DNA from 3 places in the Pseudarthrobacter sp. 902506025 genome. Region 3 is predicted to be linked to each of the others. Evidence: riboswitches for the same ligand, from Rfam matches in the RefSeq annotation. Region 3 holds a riboswitch; each other region holds the start of a gene.
What was found. A riboswitch is a leader RNA that binds a small molecule or an ion and turns the genes downstream of it on or off. The one in region 3 is predicted to bind cyclic di-AMP.
Positions count from the first base shown of each region.

Region 1: it holds a riboswitch for cyclic di-AMP, as region 3 does, so the genes downstream of both, AB0280_RS18735 (C40 family peptidase) here and AB0280_RS19670 (hypothetical protein) in region 3, are expected to answer to the same signal.
Region 2: it holds a riboswitch for cyclic di-AMP, as region 3 does, so the genes downstream of both, AB0280_RS03705 (C40 family peptidase) here and AB0280_RS19670 (hypothetical protein) in region 3, are expected to answer to the same signal.

Region 1 covers NZ_JBFBKW010000012.1:85,226-89,595, reverse strand. Annotated here, with positions in the region: gene AB0280_RS18745 (metal-dependent transcriptional regulator) at 1-461, shown strand, start outside; cyclic di-AMP (ydaO/yuaA leader) riboswitch at 599-810, shown strand; gene AB0280_RS18740 (M23 family metallopeptidase) at 821-1,642, shown strand; cyclic di-AMP (ydaO/yuaA leader) riboswitch at 1,771-1,950, shown strand; gene AB0280_RS18735 (C40 family peptidase) at 2,021-2,701, shown strand; gene AB0280_RS18730 (NlpC/P60 family protein) at 2,866-3,630, shown strand; gene AB0280_RS18725 (HNH endonuclease) at 3,896-4,370, shown strand, end outside.
Region 2 covers NZ_JBFBKW010000001.1:818,838-823,207, reverse strand. Annotated here, with positions in the region: gene AB0280_RS03710 (protein adenylyltransferase SelO) at 1-109, shown strand, start outside; gene AB0280_RS03705 (C40 family peptidase) at 218-1,063, opposite strand; cyclic di-AMP (ydaO/yuaA leader) riboswitch at 1,067-1,238, opposite strand; gene AB0280_RS03700 (coiled-coil domain-containing protein) at 1,491-2,846, shown strand; gene AB0280_RS03695 (TraR/DksA family transcriptional regulator) at 2,868-3,227, shown strand; gene AB0280_RS03690 (DNA alkylation repair protein) at 3,224-3,754, shown strand; gene AB0280_RS03685 (DUF1810 domain-containing protein) at 3,775-4,221, shown strand; gene AB0280_RS03680 (glucose 1-dehydrogenase) at 4,264-4,370, opposite strand, start outside.
Region 3 covers NZ_JBFBKW010000014.1:11,867-16,236, forward strand. Annotated here, with positions in the region: gene AB0280_RS19655 (phosphatase PAP2 family protein) at 1-713, shown strand, start outside; gene upp (uracil phosphoribosyltransferase) at 726-1,361, shown strand; gene AB0280_RS19665 (glyoxalase superfamily protein) at 1,406-1,855, shown strand; gene AB0280_RS19670 (hypothetical protein) at 2,077-2,802, opposite strand; cyclic di-AMP (ydaO/yuaA leader) riboswitch at 2,808-2,969, opposite strand; gene AB0280_RS19675 (ArnT family glycosyltransferase) at 3,204-4,370, opposite strand, start outside.

The DNA of each region.
Region 1 (4,370 bases), on a different contig from region 3:
TGGCCGAACGCCTGCTGGCTGACGTCATCGGTTTGGACTGGGCCTACGTGCACGACGAAGCCTGCCGCTGGGAACACGTCATGAGCGAGCGCGTTGAGCGGCGCATCTACGAGATGCTGGACCACCCCACCGAATCGCCCTACGGCAACCCGATCCCCGGCCTCGCCGCCCTGGGCGGACAGCCGGCCACCGGCTCCGCCGACGCGGTCATCAGCCTGGTGGAGGCCATGAAGGGCTACGGCCCCGCCTCTGCCGTGACCATCAGCCGGCTGGCCGAACCCATCCAGGTGGAGCCCGAACTGCTGGCGCAGCTGGACGAAGGCGGGATCCGGCCCGGCGCCGCCGTTGCGCTGGAACGCGTGGGAGATTACATCTCCGTGCGGGTGTCCGGAATCGAAGGGGCACTGGAGCTGCCGCCCGAGGTTGCCGCGCATGTTTTTGTCGCCGTCACCCAGCCCTGAGCCGCGCCTCATACCCCGGCGAAGCGCTTCCACGCAAAGATAACGGAATTGTTACCTAGGGTCTTAAGGCCCTATAGTGGAACCAATCGTTGATACTTAAGCGTTACCCGATCCGGAGCCGAGCTCTGCCAGCGGATCGGGTGCATGAGTCGTTACTGGCAGAGGCGGGGGAACCACAATTGGCGGCGGGGGACTGCCTTGGGGTGAAGTCCGTCAGCAGCAAGCCTCTCCAGTGAAGGATTCTTCCGGGAATACCCCTGTGCAGAAGCTTGCCCATGACGGGCCGGGTCTTTGATCTCTCTGACCCGAATCCGACAGCTAACTCCGCAGGCTTTTCCAGAGAGGAACCCTTCTTGACCATGCAGACCTCCCGGGGCCGCCGCCGCGCGGCAGGCCCCCCTTCGGCACCCCGGGTTGTCGAAGATGTCGCAGCGGAGCGCCCCCGCGATCTGCATCGTGACGCGCGCCGCCGCCGGGGTCCGTTCCGGCAGGTGACGGAGTTTGCCGCCGCCAGCGGCATTGGCCAGAAAGCCGGAATCGCCCTGGCCGCCACCGGTCTGGTGCTGACGGTCACGGTGCCCGCCACCAGCCCCGTCATGGCCACCGATGCCGCCGGCAACGCGCCATTGGCAGCCTCCGCCGTCAGTCCGCAGCCCCAGATTTCCGCTGATATTGGCGCCCAGATCGACTTCAGCCGTTCGGCAGTGGTGACCCAGGCCGACCCCGACGGGAAGCTGAAGCAGCTCCTGAGCGCCCAGTCCGCCGGCTCCGTCACCCGGGCAGCCTCGGCCGGCACCCTGGCCGCACCGCTGGCATCCCTCACCACCGCGTCGCCCTTTGGCTACCGGGTGAGCCCCATCACCGGCGGCTCCGGAGACTTCCACCGCGGCCAGGACTTCGTGGCGCAGTGCGGAACGTCCGTCCTGGCGGCCGCGACCGGCACCGTGACCTTCGCAGGCTGGCACCAGTACGGCGGTGGGAACCGGGTGGTCATCGATCACGGCAATGGGCTGGAGACCACCTACAACCACCTGTCGTCGTTCAACGTCAAGGTGGGACAGACCGTCTCCCGCGGCGAGGTCGTGGCGCTCAGCGGCACCACGGGCGCATCCACCGGCTGCCACCTGCACTTTGAGGTCCAGGTCAACGGCGAAGTGGTCGATCCCATGGGCTGGCTGTAACCGAATGAGTGTGCACTCTCAGATCGCAGCGACCTGCCGTGACCTGAATGTGACATTGAAACAAAACTGCTGTACCGTCTAACTCGCGTCAACTTTTCCGAAGTTGACGCTCTTGAGTGGATTGCCTAACTCTGCCACCGCTCAAGGTCCGTTCGCATTTCATCGTCTGGCAGGGGCGGGGGAACCAATTTTGGCCTTCATTTCCTGAAGGCCTTGGGGTTAAGTCATGAGCTTCCCAGGAAGCAGAGTGGCCGGGTGACTCCCATCCGAATCCGACAGCTCACCTCGCAGGCATTGGGAGAGGCTACCTTCGTGTCTTCACGCCATCATTCTGCGCGCCACCGTGCGCAAACAGTTCGCACCAACCCCCTGGACGCCGTGTCCAAGGCCGTCAGTGCAAATGCCGGGACCGTAGGCCGCCAGGCTGCCGTTGTGGCAGCCGCATCGGGCCTTATCCTGAGCATGGGCCTGCCCGCCACCGCAGCTGACACCACCGCTGGTGTCTCCGCATCCACCGAGTCCGGTTCGGCCCAGACGGCCCTCGCCGTCACCGCCGCCCCCACGGCTACGGTTTCCTTCGAGCGTCCCGCCGTCAAGACCACCGCAGCTCCGAAGGTGGAAGCGGTGCGTCCCCAGTCCATCGCCCCGGCCGTGCGCGACGCCGCTGCCACCGCAGGCCAGGACGCGGCCCCTGCCGCCAAGGCTGCCGAGACTGTCTCCGCCGCAACCTCCGGTATTGCAGCAATCGCCTACACCGGCATCGGCCACTCCTACGTCTGGGGCGGCACCAGCCCCGTCACCGGCTGGGACTGCTCCGGGTTCGTCCAGTGGGTCTACGCCCAGGCCGGCATCAGCATCCCCCGCACCAACGCGTGGAACATCATGACCCCCACCTCCACCCCGCAGCCGGGCGACCTTGTGGTCCAGAACGGCGGCGCGCACGTGGGCATCTACGTCGGCAACGGCATGATGGTCAGCGCACTCAACCCTTCCCAGGGCACGCTGCTCCACTCGCCTGCAGCCACCGGTACCTCGTCGTACTACCACCTCAACAAATAGTTCTTGGGCTTCACGCTCCAAGGGCTATTTCTTTGCCCAAAGCTTTTTCGCTAGAAACCACATCCCCGTTCGGGATGCGCCGGCGTACCCCCAAGATGCCGGCGCATCCAGCTTCCCTTTGCCTGCCTACACGCGGTTCGAAGGAAAAACGAAAGAGAGAACTGATGACGACTCGTGCTACCGCACGGCACCGCGCCGAGGTCACCAAAACCAACTCGATCTCTGTCATTGCCAAAGCTGTCAGCGACAACGCCGGTGGCATGGGCCGCCAGGCTGCTGTCATCGCTGCTGCTTCCGGCCTGGTCCTGACCAGCGGCATTGCGGCCAACGCCGCCGACACCAACGTCAAGCGCGATTCCGCTCCCGCATCCCAGATGGAAGTTGAATCCGTCGTCGACGCCCCGATCTCCGCGGCTTCCACCATTGCCATCAGCTACGAGAAGCCTGCCGTTACCACCACGCCGGCTCCCGTCGCCGAGCCTGAGCCCGAGGTTCAGGTACAGGAAGCTGCACCTGCCGCCCAGCCGGCTGCTCCCAAGGTCACAGCCAAGGTTGCCACGGCTGCCGCTCCGGCCGCCCCTGCAGCCCAGGCTTCGGCCAGCGGCAAGGGTGCTGCCATCCTGTCCGCAGCCTACGCGCAGCTCGGTGTCATGCAGGACTGCACCATGCTGGTGACCAACTCCCTGGCCGCCGTGGGCATCCACTTCCACGACTGGCCGGCCGGTTACCTGTCCCTGGGCCGCACCGTGAGTGCAGCCGAAGCGCAGCCGGGCGACCTTATCTACTACGCCAACGGCGGCTCGGGCATGGCCCACATCGCTGTGTACGCCGGCAACGGCATGGCCGTCCACGGTGGCTACAACGGAAACCAGACCGTGGTCTTCAGCGCGAACGTGGGTTCCGGCCCCGTCTTCATCCGCGTCAACTAAGCATTCCAGTGGCGGCCTGATCCAGCGCAGGCCGCGAATTGGGCAAGGGACCCCCGCCACCAGGCGGGGGTCCCTTGCGCTTTAGCGGGCTTCTCAAGTGGAGCCCTTGCCTTTCCCGTCTTCGGACCCGATTAGGCTCCGGGGCGGCGATTACCTGATTCTGCATTTCTTTGTTTACTCTTGTGATGTCGATCCATAGCCCGGACATGCCGGGGGCAGCCGGCCCTCGTGCCCCTGACGGGTGCGGCCGTGAAGAGGTAAGTGCATGCGCACTCTCGTTCTGAATGCTGGATATGAACCGCTGGCGGTTATCACTTTCCGCCGGGCGCTGGTGCTTGTGCTCACGGGCAAGGCAAGCGTGGTGGCCGAAGGGGATGACCCGGTGGTAGGGCCCACCGACGTCCTGGGCCGCCCGTCCGTGATCCTCCTCAACCGCTACATCCGGCCCCGGTACAACCACTCGACGGCAGTCAGCCGCAGGGGTGTGCTCCGGCGCGACGGACATAAATGTGCCTACTGCGGCAAGGCGGCGCACACAATCGACCACGTTCACCCGAAGTCCCGGGGCGGTGCCGATTCATGGGAGAACCTTGTGGCCGCCTGCCTGCGGTGCAACAACGTCAAGGGCGACCACACTCCCGCGGAAATGGGCTGGACCCTTCGGTTCGTGCCCGAGCCGCCGCACGGAACGATCTGGCAGATCAAGGAACTGGAGAAGCCGACGCCGGCGTGGGATCCGT
Region 2 (4,370 bases), on a different contig from region 3:
ACTGCTGGAGGCGGTCAGCGCCCCCTTCACCGAGCGGCCCGGCCTGGAACGCTACCTGCAGGGGGCGCCCGACGACTTCGGCAGCTACATGACCTTCTGCGGCACCTGACCGCAGCGGGCCGCGGGGGCAAAACGACAGGAGGGTGGCAACCGGTATTCCCGGCTGCCACCCTCCTGCTTCGTCCGGGGCCGCCAAGGGCACCGGACAGTGCGAAGACTAGGCTACGCGCACAGCGGAGTAGCCGCCGAGCCAGCTGATGGAGTGCACCTGCGTGTCGAAGCCGTTGACGCCGCCGCTGACAACCTGGCCGTTGCCTGCGTAAACGCCCACGTGGCCGGAGGTGATGATCAGGTCGCCGGGGGCGGGAGCGCCTACAACGGTGCCGTACTGGAAGAACTGGGTGGGGGCCAGGTCGCCCACGGACTTGCCGACGGAACGCAGCGCCTTCTCGACCATGGCGGTGCAATCCTGCTTGACGCCCAGCTGGCCGTAGGCCGAGGCGAGGATCGCTGCGCCGGTGCCGGTGCCGGTGGTTGATGCCACGGGGGTTGCCGAGGCGTAAGACATGTTCATGCCGGTGTTCGCCGGAGCGGTGGCGGCTGCGGCCTGCACGGGTGCTGCTGCAGGGGCCGGCGCCGGGGCTGCGGTGTAGCCTGCGCCCGGAATCTGGATCTGGTCGCCCGGGTAGATGATCGAGGACAGTCCCAGGCCGTTGGCGGACAGCACGTCATTGAGGCTGACGCCGTAGGCTGAAGCGATGGCGCCAAGGGTGTCGCCGGAAACGACGGTGTGGACGTTGCCTGCTGCTGCAGCGGGGGCTGCGGCCGGGGCAGCGGGTGCCGAGGTGGCCTGGACGCTGGTCTGCTCAGTGGTGTCCGGGCCGGATACACCTGCATGGGCCGGGGCGCCGACTCCGAAGGCAATGCCGGACGCTGCAGCAACGGCGAGCGCCGGGCGGCCCAGCGAGCGGGCTTGGGATTTTGCTGTTACGGCGAGGCCCTCGAGCACAATGGAGCGGGCCGGAGTCGCGCGGTGACGGGCTGAAATGGAATTTTTTGACACGGTTGATCGCCTCTCCCATGCCTGCGGGGTGAGCTGTCGGGTTCGGGCTGGAGATACCCGGCCGGAAGCGGCTCCGCGGTAGGCGGAAGCGCATTCGACTTAACCCCTAGGCCACAATATGGCCGTGGAAACTTGGTTCCCCCGTCCCTGCCAACTGGAGCGGTTGGATCCCATGATCAGCGGCAGGGCTCGGCATGCTGACGGGAATGTCCCGTCTGAGAGGGACACCAGTCGACCATAACCCAGGTGCATCGCAATTGTCACATTTGGATAACATACGAGGTTCTTCTCTCGCATTGCGCAAACGTCTGGACATTCCAGGGCGTTCCTGGGCGGACCTCTGCTGATACTTTTCCTGTTGAGCACGGTAACAATGTGGAAACAGCAGCCTGCGTTGCGCGGGAATCCGGCGGTAAGCTTCCGGACTATGCCCCTGTTCGTGACCATCGCGAGGCTCCCTTGGCAGGGAGGCCTCCTGGCCCTTGCCCTGGCCGCAGGCACCATGCTGCCGGCGGCGGCCGACGAGCCGCCACCGCCCGGCGGGTATCCCTCCTGGGCGGACGTGCAGGAGGCGAAATCGTCCGAAGCGGCAAAAGCCGCAGAAATCGCCACCATTAATGGACTCCTGACGGACCTTGAGGCGGATTCGGAGGCAGCAGGCGGGATGGCCGTGCGCTCGGCCGCCGACTATGCCGCCGCAGACGCCGCGCTGCAGGCAGCCACCTCCCGCCTGGATACCCTGTCCGCCCACGCTGCCCGTGCCAACGCGGAGCTGGCCCGGCACCGGAAGGACATCGGTGCCCTGGCCGTCCAGTCCTACAAGACCGGCGGTACCAATGCAGGATTCTTCGTCGCGCTGGACGCCCTGGAAACCAACAGCGTCCAGGGGCTCAACCTGGTCAAGCTCGTGGGCGACAAGACTGCCACCCTGGTCGCCAATGCTGCCGCCGCCGAAAAGACGGCCACCGCCCTCACCGAACAGGAAAAAGCCGCCAGGAGCGAGCGGGAACGCCTGTCCGGGGAAGCGAAAGCAAAACTGGACGCCGCACGTTCCGCCCAGGATTCGCTGGCCCGGCGCGTCGCAGAGGAGCAGCGGCACGGCAGCGAGCTGACCGCCCAGCTCGCCACCCTGAAAGGTACGACGGCGGCCATGGAGGGTGAGTACCGCCAGGGCCAGGCCGCACTGGCCGCCTACGAGGCGGCCCAGGCGGCCAAACGTGCCGCCGCTGAGGAGCAGGCCCGCGGGCAGGCGGAGGCTGCAGCCAGGGCGGCCGCAGTGGCAGCCCGGCAGCCAAAGGCGCCCGCACCCGCTGCCGACCCTGGCCAGGCCAATCCGGCCCAACCCGGTCCGGCCCCCGGCGCCGTCAGCAATCCCGGCGTCAGCAACCCCGGCCCTCCCGCTCCGGAAGACCCGGCACCGGCCCCGCCAAGCCCTCCCGCCGTCGTCGTGCCTTCTGTTCCCGGCGGTGCGGTGAACGACCCCGCCGGGGCCAAAAGCTACGCGTCCGGACGCCTGCCCGCCTACGGGTGGGGCCAGGACCAGTTCCTGTGCCTGGCCCAGCTGTGGACCAAGGAGTCCAACTGGCTGACCACCGCCACCAACGCCTATTCCGGAGCCTATGGGATTCCGCAGGCCCTGCCCCCGGGGAAGTACGCCAGCGCCGGCGGTGACTGGCTCACCAGCTACCGCACCCAGATCGAATGGGGCCTGGGCTACATCCGCGACCGCTACGGTTCCCCGTGCGCGGCCTGGAACCACTCCGCATCCCTGAACTGGTACTGACTGACGCGTTAGGCTGTCAACATGCCAGATTTCGAACGGTTCCGTGCGCTGCTCGAAGAGGAGCGGGCGCGGCGCCTGGCACTGTTGCCGGCGCTGCGGGCGGACATCGAGGCAGCAAACTCGGCGCGCCAGGATTCCAACGTCGACGACGAGCACGATCCCGAGGGTGCCACCATCGCCTTCGAACTCTCACAGGCCTCCGCGCTCCTGAAACAGAGTTCGGCGGGCCTGGACCAGATTGAGGCGGCCCTTGCCCGGCTGGCGGCGGGGACCTATGGCACCTGCGCCGTCTGCGGGGAGCCCATCGCCGAGGGCAGGCTGGAAGCCCGCCCCTGGACCCCGTACTGCATCCGGCATGCGGCGTCCGGGCGCGGGCGGTGACCGGCACGGCGGACGTTGTGTCCGCGGCGGCGGATTTCGTGGACCGGACCCTCCAAAACGAGGGCGCCTGGTACCGGGCGGACGACGTCGGGGCCCGGCTGGGCGGGGTACTGGCCTCTTATGGTTCGTCCGTGGGGGCCGTCCGCGGGACCGTGCGTGATGCGCTGCGGAAGTTCAAGGACCTGGACCATGACGGCACGGTCATGCTGGCGTCCGCCCTGTGGGGTCAGCCGCGGCCCGGTTCCCGGCCGGTGTTCGAGCGCCGCCTGGCAGCGGTGGTGCTGCTGCAGTCACGGGTGCGGCTGCTCCGTCACTCTGACCTGACCCGGCTGGAGGGCTTCCTTCGCTCCGCGCAGGCGGCCGACCTGACCGGGCCCCTTCTTACCGACGTCCTGGTCCCGTGGCTGGCGGGGCTGGGGAAGCGCGAGCGGCAGCGGGCAGGCGTTGTCCTGGCGCGGTGGCGGGAAGACCCGGACCCCCAGCTGCGTGAGGCGGCCGGCGCCCTTGAAAAAGACTTGTCCATTTGAAACGTACCGAGGAGATCCACATGAATGAACCGTTTGACCTTGAGCGTTTTGTTGCCGCCCAAAACACCGGCGGAACCTATGAGCAGGCGCTGGGCGAGCTGCAGGTCGGCAGGAAGTCCGGGCACTGGATGTGGTTTGTCTTCCCGCAGATTGCCGGGCTGGGACAGAGCGACACGTCCCGCAAGTACGCCATTTCCTCGCTGGCGGAGGCCCGCGCCTACCTGGACCACGAGGTGCTGGGTCCGCGGCTCCTGGAGTGCGCGCTGGTCCTGGCAAACCACGCCGACCGGTCGGCCGAAGACATTTTCGGCGGTATCGACGCCAGGAAACTCCGCTCCAGCATGACACTGTTCCTCCGGGCGGCGCCCGGAGAAACAGTGTTCAAGACCGTCCTCGCCCAGTTCTTCAACGGGGAACCGGACCCGGCCACGGACGAGCTCCTGGCCGGCCAGGACGCGGCCGGCTGACCTCCGGCGGCTGCCCCGCTGCTGCGGGGAGCCCGGGGCGCGCTACGGTGTTGGGCTGCCGCCGTTGACGTTGAGCGTCTCGCCCACGACGTAGCTGGACTCGGGCGAGGCCAGGAAGACATAGGCGGGGGCAAGCTCGGCGGGCTGGC
Region 3 (4,370 bases):
AGGTGTACGACAACGTGGTGGATTCTGCCGGCCTGGCCAACCTGGACAAGCCTGCCCTGGCCCTGGCCGAGAGCCTGCGCAGCCCCGGACTTGATGCGTTCGTTACCGGCTTCACCAACATCGGCGGCGGCATCGGCATGCCCATCCTTGCCAGTATCCTGACCGCCTGGCTGACGTTCCTCAGCCGGAACTGGCGCCCGCTCGTCCTGATCGGCGGTGCGGCGGGGGTCTCCATCATGGCCACCACCTTTGGCAAGAAACTGGTGGGCCGCACCCGCCCGGACCATGCGGACGCGGTGCCCCCCTACGAGGATTCACCCTCCTTCCCCAGCGGCCACACCCTGAATACCACCGTGGTGATCAGCCTGGTGGTGTACCTCATCTGCCTCCAGTTCAACACCATGCTGGTGCGCGTCACCGCCATCACGGCCGGCGCGCTCTTCATCATCGCCATGGGGCTCAGCCGCGTCTTCCTAGGCCACCACTGGCTGACGGACGTCATGGCAGGGTGGCTGCTGGGCCTCACCTGGGTGGGCGTCGTGATCCTGGCCCACAGGCTGTTCCACCTGGTCCGCAGGCGGGAGCACGCCGGTGCGGCTCCGTCGTTCGACCGTCCGATCGTCCGTGACGTGGTGGCAGAGGAAGTGCACCACCACGGCGGGGACGGCAACGAGCATGCCCACGGCAGCCACAACAAGGACACCGCCGGATGATAGTTTTGGGGGATGCGTACTCTCGTTGTTGACCACCCTCTGGTCGCCCACAAGCTCACCGTCCTGCGGGACAAGAACACGCCGTCGCCGGTCTTCCGCCAGCTGACGGAAGAGCTGGTGACCCTGCTGGCCTACGAAGCCACGCGGGAGGTCCGCACGGAGCCCGTCACCATCGAAACCCCCGTCAGCACCACCATTGGCACGGCGTTCACCAAGCCCACCCCGCTGGTAGTCCCCATCCTCCGCGCAGGCCTGGGCATGCTGGAGGGCATGACCAAGCTGGTCCCCACCGCCGAGGTTGGCTTCCTGGGCATGGCCCGGGACGAGGAGACGCTGGACATCATCACCTACGCGGAGCGCCTGCCGGAGGACCTGACCGGCCGCCAGGTATTCGTCCTGGACCCCATGCTGGCCACCGGCGGTACGCTGCGCGAGGCCATCAAGTTCCTGTTCAAGCGGGGCGCGTCCGACGTCACCTGCATCTGCCTGCTGGCTGCCCCGGAGGGCCTGGCCAAGCTGGAGGAGGAACTGGGCGACGCAAACGTGCACATCGTCCTGGCCTCCATCGACGAGAAGCTCAATGAGAAGTCCTACATCGTTCCCGGCCTGGGTGATGCAGGCGACCGCCTGTACGGCATCGCAGGGTAGCCTTCCCCCTTTTCCGGCAGGATCACCGCCGCTAGCCTGTGCGGATGGACTGGAAACTCGAACTTGTCTTTGTCCCCGTGTCCGACGTCGACCGCGCCAAGGATTTCTACGTCAACAGGGTGGGCTTCAACGCCGACTATGACGAGCGGCCTTCGGACGACATCCGCTTTGTGCAGCTGACGCCGCCCGGATCCGCCTGCTCCATCTGTTTGGGGGAGGGGCTGGTGGACGCACCTCCGGGCACGGGGTCAAACCTGCAGCTGGTGGTGGACGACATCCAGGCCGCACACGACCACCTGAAGAACAACGGAGTGGACGTCAGTGATATCGAAGTGCTGCCGTGGGGCCACTTCGTGTACTTCGCCGATCCGGACGGCAACAAGTGGTCCGTCCAGTACATCCCGTGGCGGAACGCCGGGCCGGACGCAACCGAAAGCACCGCAACCACAGGCGCCGCAACCGAAACCACCGCGACCCTAACGTCCGCACCATAGGGCGCTGCAGCTTAAACCACCAGGGTTAAGGCAGCCTGGGGTTAAAACACCACTGCCCGCATCCGTTTGGATGCGGGCAGTGGTGATGCTGCAATGCTCTGCTGTGCCCCTGCCCAAGGCGTACGACGGCGGAGAGCCGGGACGCGCCGTCGGCCGCGGTCAATGCGGGGCAGGCTCCGCGGAGGGTGGTCCTTCGACGCGCAGCCGCGGGAGAGAGGTGCCTAGTACCAGTTGTGCGCCAGGTGGAAGTTCAGTGCGCCGCAGGGGGACTGGTAGCTCTTCTTGATGTAATCCAGGCCCCAGTTGATCTGGGTGCGGTAGTTGGTGAGGTAGTCCGCGCCGGAGCTGGCCATCTTCTCGGCCGGGAGGGACTGGACGATTCCGTACGCCCCGCTGCTGGGATTGGTGGCCGTGGTGGTCCAGTCGGATTCCTTCGTCCACAGGGTCTGCAGGCACTGCATCTGGTCCGGTCCCCAGCCGAATGTGGCCAGCTGGCTGGCGGCGTAGGCCTGGGCGCCGGCGGGGTCGTTGACCGCGACGGCGGGTGCCGGCTCAGGAGCCGGGGCGGGCTCGGGTGCAGGTTCCGGTGCCGGTGCAGGCGCTGGCGCGGCCGGCGCGGGGGCGGCGGGTGCCGGGGCCGCGGGAGCGGGCTCCGCCGCCTGCGGTGCCACTGCGATTGCGGCGGGAGCGGGGCTCTCCACCGGGTTGGAGCGGATGTCGCTCTTCTCGATGCTCATCTGGGCATCGGACGCTGCCTGGGTTGCCTGGGTCGATGACACCGGGGCCATGCTGCTGGTGGCCTGGCCGGCTGCGCCGACCCCAACCAGAACCGCGCAGGATACTGCGAGGATTCCGGCCCTGCGGCCGAGGGTGTTTTTCTTTGCCTGCTGCGTGGCCTTATGTTTAGCCTTGGCATGCAGGCGTGCTTCTGCCGTGTTTTTGGACATGATTGATCGCCTCTCACACCTGCGGAGTTAGCTGTCGGGTTCGGATGAGGGCATCCGGCCGTACGGAAAAATCACGTACTGGCTTAACCCCAAGGGCATTCATTGCCCGGGACGGTGGGTCCCCCGCCTCTGCCGTTGCTCAATCGGAAATCCGGGGAAGCGGCAGAGCTTGGCGTCAACCCGGGATATGCGGCCCGAACGGGGACCGCACCCAATCGACGGTACAGGAAGATTAAGTGAAAGTCACATTTAGGTAACGGAAGTCACGGCTGGCAGCGCGTCGGGTTGTGTGACTGCGGAGGGAGTATCCCCGTAATGGACTGCCCGGGCCCCGGGCACCCTTCACCCCGGGCACTCGCGTGCCAGAGCATCATTCGGCCGGGTCCCCGGGGCGTCCTCCGCTAGTGGCCGGTCAGTTCGTAGACCGTAGTGCCGCCAACGATCTGCGACGTGAAATTGGCTGCCACCCACTCAGCGATCCGGGTGGCAGCGTCCGAACCGGTGGTGGAGCGCATGGCTCCGCCACCGATAAAGTAATGGATCTCTCCCCGGGCTACCAGGTCCTGGAACTGCGCCAACGTGGGGGAGGGGTCGGTGCCGTTGAAGCCGCCCACCGCCATGACCGGCAGTTCCGTTGCCAGTTGGTAACCCGCGGCGTTGTTGGAGCCCACCACGGCCGCGGCCCAGGTGTAGCTTGAGGCGCTGCTCTTGAGCGCGGCGACCAGGTCAGCCGACGGCGTGGGCGCACCCAGGAGGCCACCCACGCCACCCCCGCGGCCACCCGCGAAGCCCGTGCCGCCCTGGGCGTTCGGCTGCCGGAAGCCGTGCCCCGTATTGCCTTGTGCCGTACTGCCCGGGTTTGTGTTGCTTTGCCCCGCAATACTTGAACCGCCGGTGCTGTTCGGGCCGGACCCGTTCCGGCTGTTCCGGACGCCGGCGGGAGCACCGCCCGGCCCAGCGCCGAAGCCGGCCGTGGGGCCGGCACTGACGATTGCCCCGCTGTGCGCTGTGGACGCCGTGGAGATGGAGTAGGCCAGCGGTCCGGCGAGCGACGCCGTGATGGCCAGGGCCGCCGTCGCCCGCTGCACCGAACGCATGCCCAGGAACTTGCTGAAGCCCGCTCCTGCTGCCCCGGCCAGCCCGCCTGCAAGGACCACCCAGCGCAGCCAGGGGCCGTAGGCCGAGGTGGTGCCGAGCAGGGAGAACGCCGTCAGGGCTGCCGCGGCCACTGCGGCCGCGAGCACGATTGCGGCGGCCGCCTGCTGCCTGTGCTGCCACAGCAGGACTGCGCCCAGGCCGGTCAGCCCGGCGATGCCCGGCGCCAGCGCCACGGCGTAGTAGGGGTGGATGATGCCCGCCATGAAGCTGAACACCAGGCCGGTCACCAGCACCCAGGAGCCCCAGACCAGCACGGACGCGCGCACCGGATCCGTCCGCGGTGCCCGTCGGCCGACCCACAGCAGGCCGGCCGCAAGGATCAGGGCGGAGGGCAGCAGCCAGGCGATCTGGCCACCGAACTCGTTGTTGAACATCCGGAACAGGCCGGGAACGCCCCAGCCGTTGCCGCC